Regions from separate parts of the Pantoea sp. Ae19-2 genome, predicted to be linked through region 1. Evidence: predicted binding sites of a transcription regulator. Region 1 holds the regulator's gene; each other region holds the start of a gene.

Region 1 (4,213 bases):
TGCATAAAGCCTTCTTTCTCTTTAACGGCACCGCGCAGTTCTTTCGCGTAGGTTCCCACTTCCATGACGTGTTCATAGCCGATGTAAATAGGCACTAACGTGATAGGGCGCGTACCGCCGCGCAACATGGCCTGCAGCGTCATGGATAACGTCCCGGTTTTAGGATCCAGCAGTCGGCCAGTACGTGAACGGCCGCCTTCAACGAAGTACTCGACGGAATAGCCGCGGGTAAAAAGCTCGCCCAGATATTCGCGGAAAACGGTGGAGTAGAGCTTGTTGCCCTTAAAGGTACGGCGAATAAAGAAGGCACCCAGACGGCGGAAAATCGGCCCGGCAGGCCAGAAATTCAGGTTAATACCGGCGGCGATGTGCGGCGGTACCAGCCCCTGGTGATACAGCACGTAAGACAGCAGCAGGTAATCCATGTGGCTGCGGTGGCAGGGCACATAAACGATCTCGTGTCCGTCCTGCGCCAACTGACGCACGCGCTCACCGCCGTTCACATTGATACCCTGATAGAGGCGGCTCCAGAGCCAGCCCATTACCCGGTCCGTCACGCGAATGGCTTCATAGGAGAAGTTGGCGGCAATCTCTTCCATCATCTCGATGGCGTTCTGCTGCGCTTTCTCATGGGAAATCTTTTTACTGCGTGCTTCGTCTTCTACCGCTTTTTCAATCGCCTTCGATTGCAGCAGGCGGTTGAACAAATCCTGGCGCGCGGGAAGGCGCGGGCCAACAGCCGCCAGACGCTGACGGGCAAAGTGGATACGGGCAACCCGGGCCAGTTTCTGGGCGATGGATTTATCCGTGCCGTGCTCAGTCGCCATACGACGCAGAGAGACGGTCGGTGAGAAGCGCACAAAACTGTCACGTCCATGCCAGAGCACGGCAAAGAATTTTTGTACGCCGTTAAGCAAGCGCAAATGCGGTGGATTGTCTTCACCCTGCACTTCCCGGCCAGGTGCACGACCAAACATAACTGAAACCGGTAACATCTGAATATCAAGCTCAGGATTACTGCGGTGCAGATCAAGATATTCGTGGAAGATTTTTACCGACTCGACGCTGGGCACGAAATAGGGGAACACGCGCGGACCGTCGTGAATAAAGACATGGCGCGGCAACAGGGCCCCGTCAATCTCCAGTGGTGAGAGCGGATCGGGCAGATCGTGCCGGATGCACTGCGCACGCAAAGTGAGGAGATCGGCCTTTGAATCATAAGGCAGGACATACATAATAGGCCGGGTAGGATCCAGCCCATGTTCGGATACGGGATCGGCCGGAATGGCCTTACTCTTTACCAGAAACGAAAGGGGTAAATTCAGTAATTTATAAAAAAGTATACGCCAACCTGACATAGACAATATGAAGCCTCTTGTTAGCAAAGCGGCGCAAGCTTATCAGAAAGCGCAGCAAAAATCTGTGACAGCGACAATTGTGCGCTGCCCAATATTGACGTCAATCCTTTGAAAAGAGTTCCTTTATTATGACAAATAATGCCACCGGCCTTAACCGTATTGTGAAAGCGGCCGGCTATTCATGGCAAGGTCTGCGTGCTGCCTGGCAGCACGAAGCCGCTTTTCGTCAGGAAGCGGTTGCCGCAGTGGTGGCGATTATCCTGGCCTGCTGGCTGGATGTCGATACTGTTTCGCGCATCCTGATGATTGGTTCTGTCGTGCTGGTGATTATTGTCGAAGTCCTGAACAGCGCGATAGAAGCCGTGGTAGACCGCACAGGCCAAGAGCGTCATCCGCTTGCCGGGCGGGCAAAAGACATGGGATCCGCTGCCGTTTTTATCGCAATATTACTGGCCCTTTTTGTCTGGGGAACGCTGCTTTGGTCGCATTTGCGATAAGCGTTCCATCTCGGCTCAAATAACTGATTTTGACCTGAGTTTTGGTTTCCATTTCACCAATACCTGTATATACTCACAGCGACTGTATAAACAACCAGGGGGCGGGATGAAAGCATTAACCAGCAGGCAGCAACAGGTCTACGACTTGATTCGCGACCACATTAATCAAACAGGCATGCCGCCAACGCGTGCAGAAATTGCTGCACAACTCGGTTTTCGTTCGCCCAATGCGGCCGAAGAACACCTGAAAGCACTGGCGCGTAAAGGCGTGATTGAAATTGTCTCTGGTGCGTCCCGCGGTATCCGTTTGTTAATGGAAGAAGAGCCATCAGAGGGCCTGCCGCTGATCGGTCGTGTTGCCGCCGGTGAGCCATTACTGGCCCAGGAACACATTGAAACGCATTACAAAGTGGATCCCGACATGTTCAAGCCTTCAGCGGATTTCCTGCTGCGCGTAAGCGGTATGTCAATGAAAGACATCGGCATCATGGATGGCGATCTGCTGGCCGTACACAAAACGCAGGACGTGCGCAATGGTCAGGTTGTGGTGGCGCGCATCGATGACGAAGTCACGGTAAAACGCTGGAAAAAGCAGGGTTCTGTGGTGCATCTCTTACCTGAAAACAATGATTTCGAGCCTATCGTTGTTGACACCCGTGCCCAGTCACTGACCGTTGAAGGTCTGGCCGTGGGCATTGTGCGTAACGGTGAGTGGCTGTAAAACCGGTTAAGATTGTCGGCTTTCGTCAATCTTACTATTCCCCTGCTTGTCCTTACTTTTCCGCTGTGGGTTGACCTGAAACCCCGGCGGTTCATCGCACGGATTCACGAATGCGCTTTCTGACGGCTACCGATAAAAAACTGTGGCGGTTAGCGCTGCCCATGATCCTGTCAAATATTACGGTTCCTTTGCTCGGCTTGGTCGATACGGCCGTTATTGGCCATCTCGACAGTCCGATCTATCTGGGCGGCGTCGCCGTAGGCACGACCGTCACCAGCTTTGTCTTCATGTTGCTGCTTTTTCTACGCATGAGCACTACGGGCTTAACGGCACAGGCATTCGGTGCGGGCGATAAGACCGCGCTGGCGCGTGCGCTGACACAGCCACTGATCATCGCCCTGGTGGTCGGCATCCTGTTTATCTTCCTCCGCTATCCCGTCACCGCATTGGCGACCCGCTTTGTCGGTGGGGATCCGTCGGTGCTGGAACAGGCTGCCCTGTTTATTCATATTCGCTGGCTCAGCGCGCCCGCAACGCTGGCTAACCTGGTAATCCTGGGCTGGCTGCTGGGCGTTCAGTATGCCCGGGCACCCGTCATCCTGCTGGTGGTGGGGAATGTCATCAATATCCTGTTAGATCTTTGGTTGGTTCTGGGCCTGCACTGGGGCGTGGCCGGTGCTGCCACCGCCACCGCGCTGGCAGAATACGCGACGTTGCTGGTCGGTATGGCAATGGTGTGGCGCGTATTAAGGCTCCGTGGTATCAGGTTTGATATGCTCGCCCGCAGCTGGCGTGGCGATATTCACCGCCTTCTTCGCCTTAACCGCGATATCTTACTGCGCTCATTGCTCTTGCAGCTCTGCTTTGCCTCGCTGACCGTACTGGGTGCCCGTATTGGCCCGGATGTGGTAGCGGTAAATGCTATCCTTCTGATGTTTATCACTTTTACCGCTTATGCCCTGGACGGCTTTGCCTATGCCGTCGAGGCCTTTGCTGGCGAAGCACACGGGGCAAAAGACGGTAGCCGACTGCAGCAGGTATGGTTGTCTGCCTGTCGCCAGGCCCTGTTAGTGGCGCTGTTTTTCTCGCTGGCCTATGCTTTTTTTGGCTATCAGATCGTGACTTTGCTGACTTCTATTCGTGCACTGCAAGAGGCGGCCGATAGTTTTCTGATTTGGCAGATGGTGTTACCGCTGATCGGCGTCTGGTGCTATCTACTGGATGGCATGTTTATTGGCGCAACGCGGGGCAGAGAAATGCGTAACAGCATGGCAGTGGCTGCGCTGGGTTACTTCCTGACGCTCACGACACTGCCTTGGCTGGGCAACCATGGTTTGTGGCTGGCTATCGCCGTTTTCCTGGCCCTGCGCGGCTTATCCTTGTGGCTGGTCTGGCGTAAGCACTGGCGTAATGGCACCTGGTTCAATGCCTGACCGCTCAGCCGGAATTATGACGCAGGATACATAATATTTTCATTTTTTCCGGCAATCCTGAGATTACCTACTACAATTAACTTTGAATGGCGCTGATGACCAGCGCTTTATATCGTGATTTTGCTTAACTGCAAGATAATGCGAAACCGAAGGATAACGTGGAGGTCTGCAATGAATAAAGACGAAGCGAGTGGTAACTGGAAA
Region 2 (4,213 bases), 1.2 Mb from region 1:
CTGATCGACGTGGCTGAACGGCGACGCCAGTGCCACAAAACGGTCGCCCGCCTTTTCATTCAACCCCGACATTTCCTGCAGGCGGCTAAAGCTGTTCAATGAGCGCAAGGTCGCGGAGGTCACGACAACGTGAGGAATCTTGCGCCACAGCATTTTTTCCAGCTGATCGCAGACGCGAATTCCCGCGCAGTGGAAGAACAGGTGTGCCTGACCGTCGCGCAGTTCACGGGTTATCCATTTTGAAACGGGCGCACCAGAGGCTTTTTCCATCGCAGCCAGTCGCCACAGCTTGCTGACTGATTCAAACCAGCCAAAGTGGCGGTTGAGCTGCAATAAATTGCGGTGCAGACGCACGAGATCGACGCTTCCGGTTTGTTCACTCAAGGCGTTAATCAACCCTTCGCTGAGCCCACGTAGCCCGTCGCTCAGCTTGAACAGCCGGGCGCACAGCGCCAGCAGCTCGTCGGGTAAGGTGCCCAACACGAAACGAAACTCGCCGGGCTGATTGTGCGGCGGAAGCAATGGACTTAATGCCTCACTTATGGTGGCAAGGCGTTCGCGCAGTTCATCACAGTGGGCTTTAAGACGTTCGGGATTAGCCAGCGGCGGGGGTGATTTGGGCCGCATCTGGCTCATAATCGCCTCCACCAGCTTCACAAACAGATCGAGCTGCAGGCTGGTCCAGCCGGGCGTGATATCGGCGCTCATCTCCAGGGCATCACGCGCCACTTCAGGCAGGTGATGCCCTTCATCCAGCACCAGCATCAGATTTTTGGCCGGGGGCAGCACCGATTCGTTTTCCATGGCCGCCATCACCAGCGCGTGGTTGGCCACCACCACATCGACCTGCTCGATTTCCCGCCGGGCAACGAAAAACGGACATTCGCGATACCAGCGGCAATGCACGCCAAGGCAACTGGCTTTGTCAGTAGACAGACGCTGCCACAGGCTGTCGCTGACGTTCTCCTCGCTGTGATCGCGCAGGCCGTCCCACTGGTAGCGATCCAGTGACTTTTGCAGCCGTCCGCACTGAATCTGCTCTTCTTTGGTGCTGCTGACCGCTTCGTCATCCAGGTAGAACAGCAAATCGGCCTGCTGATTATCGTCTGCGACCAGCGCGGCCAGATTGCGCGGACACACATAGCGCCCGCGGCCAAAGGCCGCAGTAAAGGTGAGATCCGGAATGATTTTTTTAAGCAACGGCAAATCTTTGCTGAAGATCTGATCCTGCAAGGCGACGTTGGCCGTGCTGATCACCAGCCGCTTCTCTTCCGCGCGGCTGACGGCGATGCCCGGAATAAGATACGAAAGGGTTTTACCCACGCCAGTCGGCGCTTCGACAGCCAGGTGGCGCCCGTCATCACCCGACAGACATTTCGCGACTTCCGCGATCATCTGCCGCTGGGCAGGACGGGGAATAAAGTCTGGCACCTGTTGCTGCAGCGCTTTATACCACTGTGCGATCTGGCTTTTTAATGCTGCTGTCAGGGCCATGTTAAGATTACCACTTTACTCGATGGCCTGTATTTTTACACAGTATCGCAGTGACGTCAGCTTTCGGGTCTGTTTTTTCGTGCTGGCTTCAGAAAAGGCCTGCTCGTGCTTTAGGGTCAACAGCAGGCCACAGCCGCCGTGGCGCGTTGTTGCGTGTTGCGTGTTGCGCAGGGATAAGGCGGCGGCCCGAAGGCCTGTACTTCAGCCGCCGTGCGAATCCAGCACCTTAAACATCACTGTGGTCGCGTCCAGTTTTCCCTCAATAGACTGCGCATAGGCGGGAATCTCACCCGCAACCTGCCAGTGCAGCGCGCGATAAAGATCGCTGGCCACGTCCCCGGATCGGGTGTCCAGCACCAGCAGGCGTTTTCCCTTCTGATGCGCCCGCTGTTCTGCCTGCTGCATTAACCTGCGCGCTATCCCCTGCCGCCGCGCCTGCGGATGCACGAGCAGCTTACTGACTTCGGCCCGATGGCTTCCATTGGGCATGGCGCTGTCATTGAGCATCACGGTGCCCACCACCCGGCCATGCTGGCGGGCAACCAGCAGTTCACTCTGGCCTTTTTCCAGCGCGGCAAGCTGATTTTGCCAAAAAAGGGTCATCACGCTGATGTTTTCAGGATCGATAAAACCGATGCTGGCACCCTCGGCCACACAGGCCTGTAAGACCTGGGCCAGTTCGGGTAAAACCTGCTGTGCCTCAGCGGCGCTGAGTTGTTGATACGTCATCATGATTTGCAGACCACCAGTAAGTAGCGGGCACCTTCAGTGAGATGTGCCTGAAAAGCGGACGCGCCGCTAAGATGAAAACGCAGGCTGTCACCGGGTGCTAAGGTCCAGCTCTGCGCGCCCATGGTTATCGTCAGCTGTCCCTGTTGCATCCAGATATGTTGTTCCATGCCCTGTAGCGGTGGCGCGTCGTATTCGACGCGCGCGCCGGGCCGCAGTGTGCCTTCGATCAGCTCACAGCGGAAATTATGGGCGGGCGGTGAGACATTGCGGCGGCTAAATCCACTGGCTTCGTCGTTCCAGATCGGCTGGCGCTCGCGAGGGATCAGGAGATCGCTTTCCGCTTCCACTTCACTCAGCAGGCGCGACATGGTCAGACTGTAAGCCACACACAAACGATTAAGCAGGGCAGCCGTTGGGCTGGTTTCAGCACGCTCAATACGCGATAATGTGGGCCGGCTAATGCCGGTGGCGGTTGAGAGTTCATCAAGTGACCAACCCTGCTTCATCCGTAATTCTGCAAGGCGGGCTGCTAAGCGTTGCTCCGTATTATCAAAAGACATGTTTCATCTCACTTATGAAAAATAAATCTCATAATTGAGATAGAACAACAATTAAGCGCAGCCGTCAAGTTGTACATCTAAAAATTGGTTGTACAACTTAACAGGCTTCGTTATGGTGTTTTAACTCAGGTCAGTTTAAAGAGGTAAATATGACCTTATACAGTATCGGCGATGTCGCCGAACGCTGTGGCATAAATCCGGTTACCTTACGCGCCTGGCAACGACGTTATGGATTATTGAAACCACAACGTACCGAAGGCGGTCATCGACAGTTCGATGAAGAAGATGTTCAGCGTATCCAGGAAATCATGCGCTGGATTGAAAGTGGAGTACCAGTAGGCAAGGTCAAAGCACTACTGGAAGGTGGAGATGTTGATTCCAACGATGGCTGGACCGCCATGCAGGACGAACTCATCAGCATACTGCGCCATGTAAGACCGGCTAAGCTACGCAACAAGATCGCTTTAATTGGTCGCGAACATGCGGTTGATGCCTTGATCGATCACGTTTTTATGCCCATAAGGCAGAAACTCAGCCTGGATCAGAATACAGCACGGACAATGTGCAGCCTGCTGGATGGCATCCTGATCGACTACGTGGCTTTTTGTCTGGCAAGCAGTCGCAAAAAAGCCGGTAAAGAAGCGCTGATTATTGGCTGGGGCATTGAAGATCGCACGCGCATCTGGCTGGAAGGATGGCGACTGTCGCAGCACGGCTGGCGCATCGACGTCCTTGCCGAACCGCTTGATGTTCCCCGGCCCGAGTTATTTCCGGGGCTAAATATGTTTGTTTTTACCGGTAAAAGACTGACGCGCCGTCAGCAGGAACAGCTGGCACACTGGCAAGAACAGGGATTCTCTGTACGTTTGCACGACGCACACTGAAATAAAAACGCACGCTCGGCACTATGACTGCTGCCTTGCGCGCGCTATTATCCCCGCCTTGACGTAAACACCCTCAGGTTAGTTATGAACTGGAAAAAAACATTTTTTGCCACGCTGTTTGCCATTATGGCTATCGGCGGCACCAGTGGACTTATGCTGGTTGGCTATTCACTTATCGTTCATTCACGCTAAGACGGCGCTGCAGCCGTTCAAACAGGCGATCGCTGACGATCGCTAACAGCCCGACCAGCAACGCGCCTTGTATGACATAGGCGGTATTAAAGCCGCTCAGGCCGATGATGATGGGCGATCCCAGGCTCTTTGCCCCGACGGTAGAGGCGATGGCCGCCGTGCCGATATTGATGATGACGGAGTTACGTATCCCGGCAATGATCACCGGTGCCGCCAGCGCAAGCTCAACCTGCCACAAACGCTGCCAGCCACTCATGCCGACACCCACGGCGATCTCACGACTGCTGGCCGGGACGCTGTCCAGCCCCGCCAGTGTGCCCTGTAAAATTGGCAGCAGCCCATAAAGCAGCA
Region 3 (4,213 bases), on a different contig from region 1:
ATCCTCCATTCTGCCGCTATGATAGCGCTGTCTGAGGCAAACTAATTCACCTGGAAGAAGTATGAAAATCAGATTCCTTTCGGCTAATGAGCAAAAACTGGCGGAGGTGCGTGAAATCCTGGAGCCAGTGGGCGTCGAAGTCTTGCCGATCGCTCGTCGTATTGAAGAAATTCAAACAGAGAATGAGCTGGATTTGGTGCGGGACAAACTCACAAAAGCCTTCTCAATTATTGGGCGTCCTCTCTTCGTTGAGCATACCGGACTTTATCTCGATGGGCTGAATGGCCTGCCTGCGGGGCTGACGCGCATATTCTGGAACCGGCTGGATGCCGATCGTTTTGCCTCCCTCGTTAATGGCCTCGATAGCCAGGGTGTCACGGCCAAAACCGTACTGGGCTATTGTGACGGGCGCAAAATGTATCAGTTTTACGGCGAATTACGTGGCACTATTGCCTCAAAACCGGCGGGCCCGCGTGGTTTTCAGTGGGACTGCGTGTTTATTCCTGAAGGCTACGATCAAACCTTCGCTGAGATGGGCGACAAGAAAAATGAAATCTCAAACCGTCGCATTGCACTGGACCGCTTCGCGTCCTTCTTAAAAACAGCACGAGGCGTGGCATGAAACCTGAACTGAAGCGGGCTTATGACTCCGGTAAGCTGATACTCTTTGCCGGTGCAGGCCTGTCCCGCAATCTTGGCCTGCCAGAATGGCATGAGCTCATTGCCCATCTGGCCAACGAGCTGGGGTACGATCCCAAAATTTTTAATACCTATGGTACGCACCTTTCCCTGGCCGAATACTATAAGCAAAAAAAAGGATCGCTAGGGCCGTTGAGAAGCTGGATGGATCGCGAATGGCATCGGCCGGATATTGATGTTCGTAGCTCTGAAATTCACACCATGATCACGCAGGGCAACTTTTCGCGTATCTATACCACCAATTATGACCGCTGGCTGGAAGCGGCACATGAGGCGCACGGTGTGCCTTACTCAAAAGTCGCGAATGCGGCCGATCTGGTGTCATTAACTGAAGACAAGCGCCACATCATTAAACTGCACGGCGACTTTGATGATGATACCTCCATCGTTTTAGATGAAAGCAGTTACTTTGAGCGCCTCTATTTTGATTCGCCGCTGGATATCAAACTGACCCATGATGTCATGGGGAATTCGGTGTTGTTCGTGGGCTACAGCATCAGTGACTTTAATATTCGTCTGCTGTTTTATCGCCTGACCAAAATGTGGGGGCGCACGGGCCTGGCCACTGCGCGCCCCAAGTCGTACCTTTTCACTAACCGCAATAACCCGGTGGCAAAAGAAGTGCTGGGTCAGTGGGGCATTGAAATGATCGTCTCTGAAGAAGACGATCCTCGAAAAGCCCTGGCCGATTTTATGCAAGCGCTTCTGGCGTGATGCGCGGGGCGGGGCTGACCACGTCGTTGTAAAATCTGAACCGCATTTCAGGTTTATCGGGCGTGGTGATTCTTCTCTGGAAAATGCGGATTACTGTGGTATGCTGTATAAATACACAGTACCTGAGGGCAAAACTATGGCTGTTGAGACAAAATTTGTAGTGGTCAGAAAAGGTGAAGAGAAGATGACATTTGCCAACAAAAAAGAGGCTGATGCCTACGACAAAATGCTGGATATGGCGGAAGCGTTCACCGACTGGTTGCTGACTCATCAGGCGGAGATGGATGAATCTCAGGCTGAAACACTCGGCCTGTTGCTGGCAGAACAAAAAGACGCCGTGCAGCACATTCTTCGCACCAGTAAATTGCCTCAGTCAACCTCAGGCGGTAGCGCCCCTGAAGCGACGGATGCTGATCATGCGCCGCAAAGTGACAAGAAAGTCCGCGCCGTCAAAGCCGCCTGACTGGGTTATGCCGGAAGCCTGCTTCCGGCATAACCACTCTCGTTTCCTGTCTTTTATCCGTCAATGACCGACTCAGCGTGGGTCTTTTGATCCTTCTCAGCGAATCAAATGCGTCACGGCAAAAGCATAGTGATGAAGGTATCTGGCCATGCACGTCATGCAAAGTACATAACCATGAAACCAGCCTGATTTGTTTAGCATGAATGGGTTCCCGGTTCAGTTATGCCTGGTTAGAAGAGGGCACAGACTGCCATTTAATCCCCGTCTATGTATTGTTTCATATCAATACTATTCAGATCAGTAACGGATTCCTGCGTATTATTATGGCCATGTTCAGGTCAGATCGGTCCGATCGCCTCGGGTCGTCGGATGGGAAATAACTAAAAAAGTGACACTGTCATTTCCGTCGTTACGTGCCTGATGTTTCGCACCCGGTGAGATCTCAATGCCTTGCTGCGCCTGAAGGAGATGCACGATGCCCTCAATTTCCATCGTCAGCTCTCCCTCTAAAACAAAAAAGAACTGGCGAGACTGAACGTGAAAGTGTCGGGTTTCAGCAGTCGCAGGCGGCATATGTTCATGAATAATGCTTAAATCCTGGCGTTTCAGCAGATGCCAACCATCACAGTTATTTCCCCAAACATAATGTTCTGCGTTGTCTTTCGAAATCATAAATCCTCTTTTTGCCCGCAACGGATAATGTGAGCCGATTCTGGCTTTGACTCATCTTATTAAAGTTAAATTCTGGCGCGCCGATAGTTATTCCAGGGACATGAAAGAGTGTATCTGACAGGGTGGTCAATTTAGCCGGTGTATTCCAGGGGAATCAATATGACCACTCAACCCATTAAAAAAACCATGAGTACCCGCACGCAGATGCTTCTTGCGGGCGGCCTGACGATTACGCTTGGGTTTACCGTGACGATTGGTGTTCTGAGCTGGCAGTCGGCAAAAGAACAAAAAACGCTGGCCGAACATTATCTGCAGCAGATCGCTCAAAGTCGCGGGCTGCAAATTCAACAAGAGCTGAGTTATGCCCTTAATATGGCGCACAGCTTAGGCCAAAGTCTGATTGCTCTGCCCAAAGCGGGCATTAACGATCGTAAAGTCGCTGACAGAATCATGGAATATTCACTCAGAGCCAATCCTGATTATCTCTCGATGTCTGTGATTTTTGAACCCAACGCGTTTGATGGTCGTGATGCTGAATTTGCAGGTCAGAGCGGACAGCCGCCACAGGGCCGTTATGCCTGGTTTGTTGACCGCGATCAGGCCGGTAATTACGCCATGCATCCGTTACTGTCCTTTTTAACGCCGGGTCAGGGTGATTATTATCTGGTTCCCCAGCAGACAAGAAAAGATACGCTGATTGAGCCCTACAGTTATGCCTACAATGGTATACCAACGTTATTGACCTCTGTAGCCTCACCCATTATCGATCAGGGTAAACTTTACGGCGTGGTGACTTCCGATATCTCCCTTGCCTCACTACAAAAGAAAGTTAACCAGATAAAACCCTGGCAGGACACCGGTTATGCCCTGTTGCTCTCTAACACAGGCAAAGTCGTTTCCTCGCCAGATAAAGATGAGGCGGGCAAAGCGTGGAAGGGGGAAAAAGACAATTTCACCCAGCAAATTGTGGAACATGACGACCCGGTGCTGGGCGAAAAAGCCATGTATACCTGGTATCCGGTCACGGTAGGCAATAGCGATAAGCCCTGGTACGTTGGAATTGTCGCACCGGTCAGCCAGGTGATGGCTGCGGCGAATCGCCAACTCTACTGGGCTATCGGACTGATGCTGGTAAGCATCCTGTTGGTCGGCGCGGTACTGGGGCTCTTGTTCAATCGCAAAGTCATGCGTCCGCTCGGCGGCGAGCCTGCAGAGGCAGCCAAAATAGCGCTGGCGGTTGCGGAAGGTAAGCTCAGTAACCGCTTTCACGTTGCACCGGGCGACAACAGCAGCCTGTTTTATGCGCTGCATACCATGCAAAGCCAGCTGCAATCTATTGTGGGCCAAATCAAAGATGCCAGCGCGTCGGTGCGAGAAGGGGCTAGCGAGATTGCCAGTGGTAACCTCGATCTGGCATCGCGTACCGAACAGCAGGCGGCTGCGCTGGAGGAGACTGCAGCCAGCATGGAGCAAATCAGCGCAACGGTTCGCCTGAATGCCGATAATGCTCAACAGGCCACGAATCTGACCGAAAATGCCACCTCAATCGCCAGCCGGGGCGAAGCGCTGGTTGGGCAGGTGGTGCAGACCATGTCACAGATTGATGACAGCTCGAAGAAAATTGGTGACATTACTACGATGATCAACAGCATCGCCTTCCAGACG
Region 4 (4,213 bases), 1.7 Mb from region 1:
ATTCGGTTTGGCTCTGGCGCCTGGCCCGCCACGCAGAATGAACGGCTGTTTACGGCTCCGCTTACGGTGCTTTGTCGCCCCGACGTTGCCCGCCGCCTGCAACAACCCGCCTGCCTGTTACGGGAAAATCTGTTACGTTCCTACCGGGCTGATGAGTGGGACAGCTGGTTTACGGCAGCGGGGATCACACCGCCCAGGATCACCGGCCCGGTATTTGACTCGTCACGTCTGATGATTGAGGCCGCGTTTCATACGGGCGGCGTTGCGCTGGTGCCGGCGTGCATGTTCCAGCGTGAACTGGATGCCGGTACGCTGGCCCGTCCTTTTGCGCTAGAGATTGATGTCGGCAGCTACTGGCTAACCTGGCTCCGTTCAAAGAAGATGACGCCATCGATGGAAATATTCCGTGAATGGATAGGGCGGCGGGCAACAGGCGAAGGCGAATAGCCGGATAAGCCGGACAGCCTGTTGTGAATAACATTACTCGGGTCGAGGTAACCCGCGTTAACCGGATTAAGAGAGCAAGGCGGCCTGTGAGCCGCCAGCGGTTTTTTCACTGGCCCCTTCGTCACAGGCGTAAAAAACAGGGATTCATTTTATTATGCCCACTCTGCGTTCAGGAATGCTCTGCGCCGCTTTTTCATTTTCGCTGGTTTCCCGGTAATTAAGAAACCAGATGATAAACTCACTGTTATTTTTCACGCCAAGTTTTTTCATGACACGTTGCTTAATATAATATGCAGCGTGCACGGGAAGCGCCATCCAGTCTGCTATTTTATTCATTTCCATTCCCGTCATAAAAAACCACGTTAATGAAATTTCATCGGTTGTTAAAGATACTTTTTTTCCGTGACGGTTTTTTAATTCCATGCTGTGCTCCTTTCCCTTATAAGGCTGTCAGGTCAGGGCGCATCATAGCGCTGGGCGGCGGTGAGAACACTTCACGTATTCTTTACTTATCTTAATAATTATATTAACAGTTAAATCAGGTGTTTATATGTCTTCATCAGATCTGATCTACGCAGGCATGATCAGAAGCAGTCAGGAAAAGCATCTCTTACCGCACCGCGATATCGGGCGCGCCCCGCCGGGGGCCAGCTGAAACGGCTTATCACTGACGGGCCTGGTTTCTGTGATTCCGCTTTATCGAACGGTGTGCTGTGCGTGCGGGGATAAATACCCTGTCCTGGCATCAGGCCGGGAAGAAGAATAAAAACGGCCGGAGGTTAACGCAACAGGCGGCGCCTTGTGTCTTTCATGTTGTGTCTTTCATCAAATCGCTATCTGAATAGCGATACGTCGGTATTAATATAAGGCATAACGACAATCATTATTTGCAGTTTATTATTGGCAGAAAATTAAATCAGTCAGCGCCAGAATACAAATGCTGTCGATGTTTACGCTGCCGTTCATCGGGACCAAACAGAAAAGCGCGTTAATTAACGGGAAACATGCAGGTGAACGGCCCACTGAAATACCGTGCGTGTAACCGTTTCAGGGTCGTGAACATGACGCAGCCACGGCGTCAGACAAAAAGCGCGCCACGAACAAAACAGGTTAAGGCGCAGAGAAAGCCGCAGGTGAAAGAATGACCTGAATGCAGGATTGCTGAACAGTTGCGTAAAACCTGCCCGGCGCGGCTGCAAAAAAATCTGTATCCACATCAACCGCTTCATATAAACCCTTGCCATTTCACTTGATCAAACCCGTTGATCGCGATTACTGTAATTATATACAGTTATTTTGGAAGGGAGGTAAATGTGGAGCTTATCAGGCCAGCAAACGTCAGTGCGTTACTCGCGTTGCCGCTGTTTATGGAGCGGGTGCCATGTGGTTTTCCATCGCCGGCTCAGGACTACGTAGAGCAACGTATTGATTTGAACAAGCTGATCGTTCAGCACCCCAGTTCGACCTACTTTGTACGGGTAAGTGGAGAGTCGATGACCGGCGCAGGCATTAATGACGGCGATATGCTGGTGGTGGACAGCGCGCTAAGAGCCTCGCATGGCGATATCGTGGTCGCCTCTGTCGAGGGGGAATTTACCGTTAAGCGTCTTCAGCTTCAGCCCTGTCTGCAACTGATGCCGATGAACCGGCAGTTTAAACCGATTGCGATTAGCACGGAGGATGCGCTGGAAGTGTTTGGTGTGGTGACCTATGTGATCAAGTCGGTTTATTAATCATGTTTGCGCTGGTGGACGTGAACAACTTTTATGCCTCCTGTGAAACGGTGTTTCGGCCCGATCTCAAAGGAAAGCCCATTATTGTGTTATCTAACAACGATGGCTGTGTGATTGCACGCAATGCGGAGGCAAAAGCCCTGGGCATTACGATGGCCGTGCCCTTTTTCAAAATGCGGGAGATTATTGCCCGTCACAACGTGCAGGTTTTTAGTTCCAACTACGCCCTTTATGCGGATATGAGTACCAGAGTGATGACGCTGCTGGAGGAAATGGCGCCCTCGGTAGAGATTTATTCCATTGACGAAGCCTTTCTGGATCTGACGGGCGTCAGTCACTGTATGTCGCTCGACACCTTCGGCCGCGAGATCAAAACCCGAATAAAAAAAGAAGTTCATCTCAATGTGTGCGTCGGCATTGCCCCCACCAAGACGCTGGCAAAGCTGGCTAACCATGCCGCAAAAAAGTGGAGTAAGACAGGCGGTGTTCTGGATTTGTCCAACAGAGATCGACAGAAAAAGTTGCTTTCACTTGTGCCGGTCGCCGATATATGGGGCGTTGGCAGACGGCTCAGCCAGCGACTTGAGGAAATGGGGATTAAAACGGCAGATGATTTAGCCTGCCAGAGCACCAGCCTGATTCGTAAAAATTTCAGCGTGGTGCTGGAGCGCACCGTAAGAGAGTTGCGCGGCGAACCCTGTCAGGATCTGGAGGCGCTCGAACCCACCAAACAACAGATTATGTGCTCACGCTCCTTCAGCAGTCGCCTGTCAGACTATACGCAGGTGCGGCAGGCCGTCTGCACCTACGCCGAACGTGCGGCCGAAAAACTTCGCAAAGAAAAACAGTACTGCAGACAAATCGGTGTGTTTTTGCGCACCAGTCCACACGCGCCCGGCGAAAATTTTTACGGTAATCAGGCCACGGGGCAACTCCTGACGCCGTCTCACGATACGCGCGACATCATCCGGGTGGCGACCGAGATGCTCGACTATATCTGGATAGAAGGGCATCGCTATATCAAGGCCGGCATTGTCCTGAGTGATTTTTTCGACCATGGCGTAACGCAGCTGGATCTGTTCGACGAACGATCGGTTAACCCCGGCCGTAACGATCTGATGCAGGTGATCGATTTGATTCACAAAGAGGGCAAAGGAAAGATGTGGTTTGCCGGGCAGGGGACGGAAAAACGCTGGGCCATGAAGCGCGAGATGCTGTCGCCGGCTTACACCACCCGCCTGAGCGATTTGCCCGTGGTGAAGTGACGGCGGCCGTCGTGACATCGGTTTCAGGCGCGGTCATAAGACGGAATGCTCTCATAAAGGGTCCGTTTTGTGCTGCCGCTCTGCGTAAACCAGGCTTTCTGGTCTAGGATGAAACAGGTATTCATTCGCCCTTAAGGAGAGCATTGTCATGTCAGAACTCAGTAAATCTCCAGTGGCCGATCAGGCTGAACATAACGCGTTTTTCCCGTCAGCCTATTCTCTTGACCAGTTCACCAGCCCTAAATCCGATCTGAGCGATGCTGAATACGCGCAACCGTACTCAGGGCACAAAAAAATTCTGGTCATCTGCGCTGACGAGCGCTATCTGCCGCTGGATAACGACACGCTGTTTTCAACCGGGAATCATCCCATTGAAACCCTGCTGCCGCTGTACCACCTGTATCAGGCCGGCTTTCAGTTTGACGTGGCCACGCTGTCCGGACAGATGGTGAAGTTTGAACACTGGGCAATGCCCCAACAGGATGAGGTGGTGGTCGGATTTTACAACCATTGCCTGGCGCTGTTCCGTTCACCTTTAACGCTAAGCGACGTGGTGGCATCACTTACGCCTCATTCAGACTATGCCGGTGTGTTTATTCCGGGGGGGCACGGTGCGTTGATTGGGCTGCCAGAAAGTGAGGCGGTCGCAGAGGCGATTCGCTGGACGCTGGCAAACGATCGTCATCTGATATCGCTATGCCATGGCCCGGCAGCGTTTCTTGCGCTGGGTAAAGGGGAAAACCCGCTTAACGGCTACGCTATCTGCGC

What was found. The regulator LexA, encoded in region 1, represses DNA repair genes until DNA is damaged. The targets are predictions, from matches to a motif close to TNCTGTATGTACATACAGNA.
Region 2: dinG (ATP-dependent DNA helicase DinG) is a predicted target of LexA. The motif match lies at 1,520-1,539, and genes of this name have one in related genera.
Region 3: AAIE03_RS20940 (YebG family protein) is a predicted target of LexA. The motif match lies at 1,515-1,534, and genes of this name have one in related genera.
Region 4: umuD (translesion error-prone DNA polymerase V autoproteolytic subunit) is a predicted target of LexA. The motif match lies at 1,721-1,740, and genes of this name have one in related genera.

The regions. Positions count from the first base shown of each region.
Region 1 is NZ_JBCHWE010000001.1:3,638,438-3,642,650, reverse strand. Features, by position in the region: gene plsB (glycerol-3-phosphate 1-O-acyltransferase PlsB) at 1-1,358, opposite strand, end outside; gene AAIE03_RS16750 (diacylglycerol kinase) at 1,487-1,855, shown strand; gene lexA (transcriptional repressor LexA) at 1,962-2,576, shown strand; gene dinF (MATE family efflux transporter DinF) at 2,687-4,009, shown strand; gene AAIE03_RS16735 (CsbD family protein) at 4,181-4,213, shown strand, end outside.
Region 2 is NZ_JBCHWE010000001.1:2,480,079-2,484,291, forward strand. Features, by position in the region: gene dinG (ATP-dependent DNA helicase DinG) at 1-1,494, opposite strand, end outside; gene AAIE03_RS11475 (GNAT family N-acetyltransferase) at 1,696-2,226, opposite strand; gene AAIE03_RS11480 (helix-turn-helix domain-containing protein) at 2,223-2,786, opposite strand; gene AAIE03_RS11485 (MerR family transcriptional regulator) at 2,936-3,670, shown strand; gene AAIE03_RS11490 (YohO family small membrane protein) at 3,755-3,862, shown strand; gene AAIE03_RS11495 (ABC transporter permease) at 3,843-4,213, opposite strand, start outside.
Region 3 is NZ_JBCHWE010000002.1:58,139-62,351, forward strand. Features, by position in the region: gene AAIE03_RS20930 (non-canonical purine NTP pyrophosphatase) at 62-622, shown strand; gene AAIE03_RS20935 (SIR2 family protein) at 619-1,413, shown strand; gene AAIE03_RS20940 (YebG family protein) at 1,550-1,876, shown strand; gene AAIE03_RS20945 (cupin domain-containing protein) at 2,210-2,548, opposite strand; gene AAIE03_RS20950 (methyl-accepting chemotaxis protein) at 2,708-4,213, shown strand, end outside.
Region 4 is NZ_JBCHWE010000001.1:1,911,148-1,915,360, reverse strand. Features, by position in the region: gene AAIE03_RS08800 (LysR family transcriptional regulator) at 1-447, shown strand, start outside; gene AAIE03_RS08795 (helix-turn-helix transcriptional regulator) at 592-870, opposite strand; gene umuD (translesion error-prone DNA polymerase V autoproteolytic subunit) at 1,761-2,180, shown strand; gene umuC (translesion error-prone DNA polymerase V subunit UmuC) at 2,183-3,445, shown strand; gene hchA (glyoxalase III HchA) at 3,594-4,213, shown strand, end outside.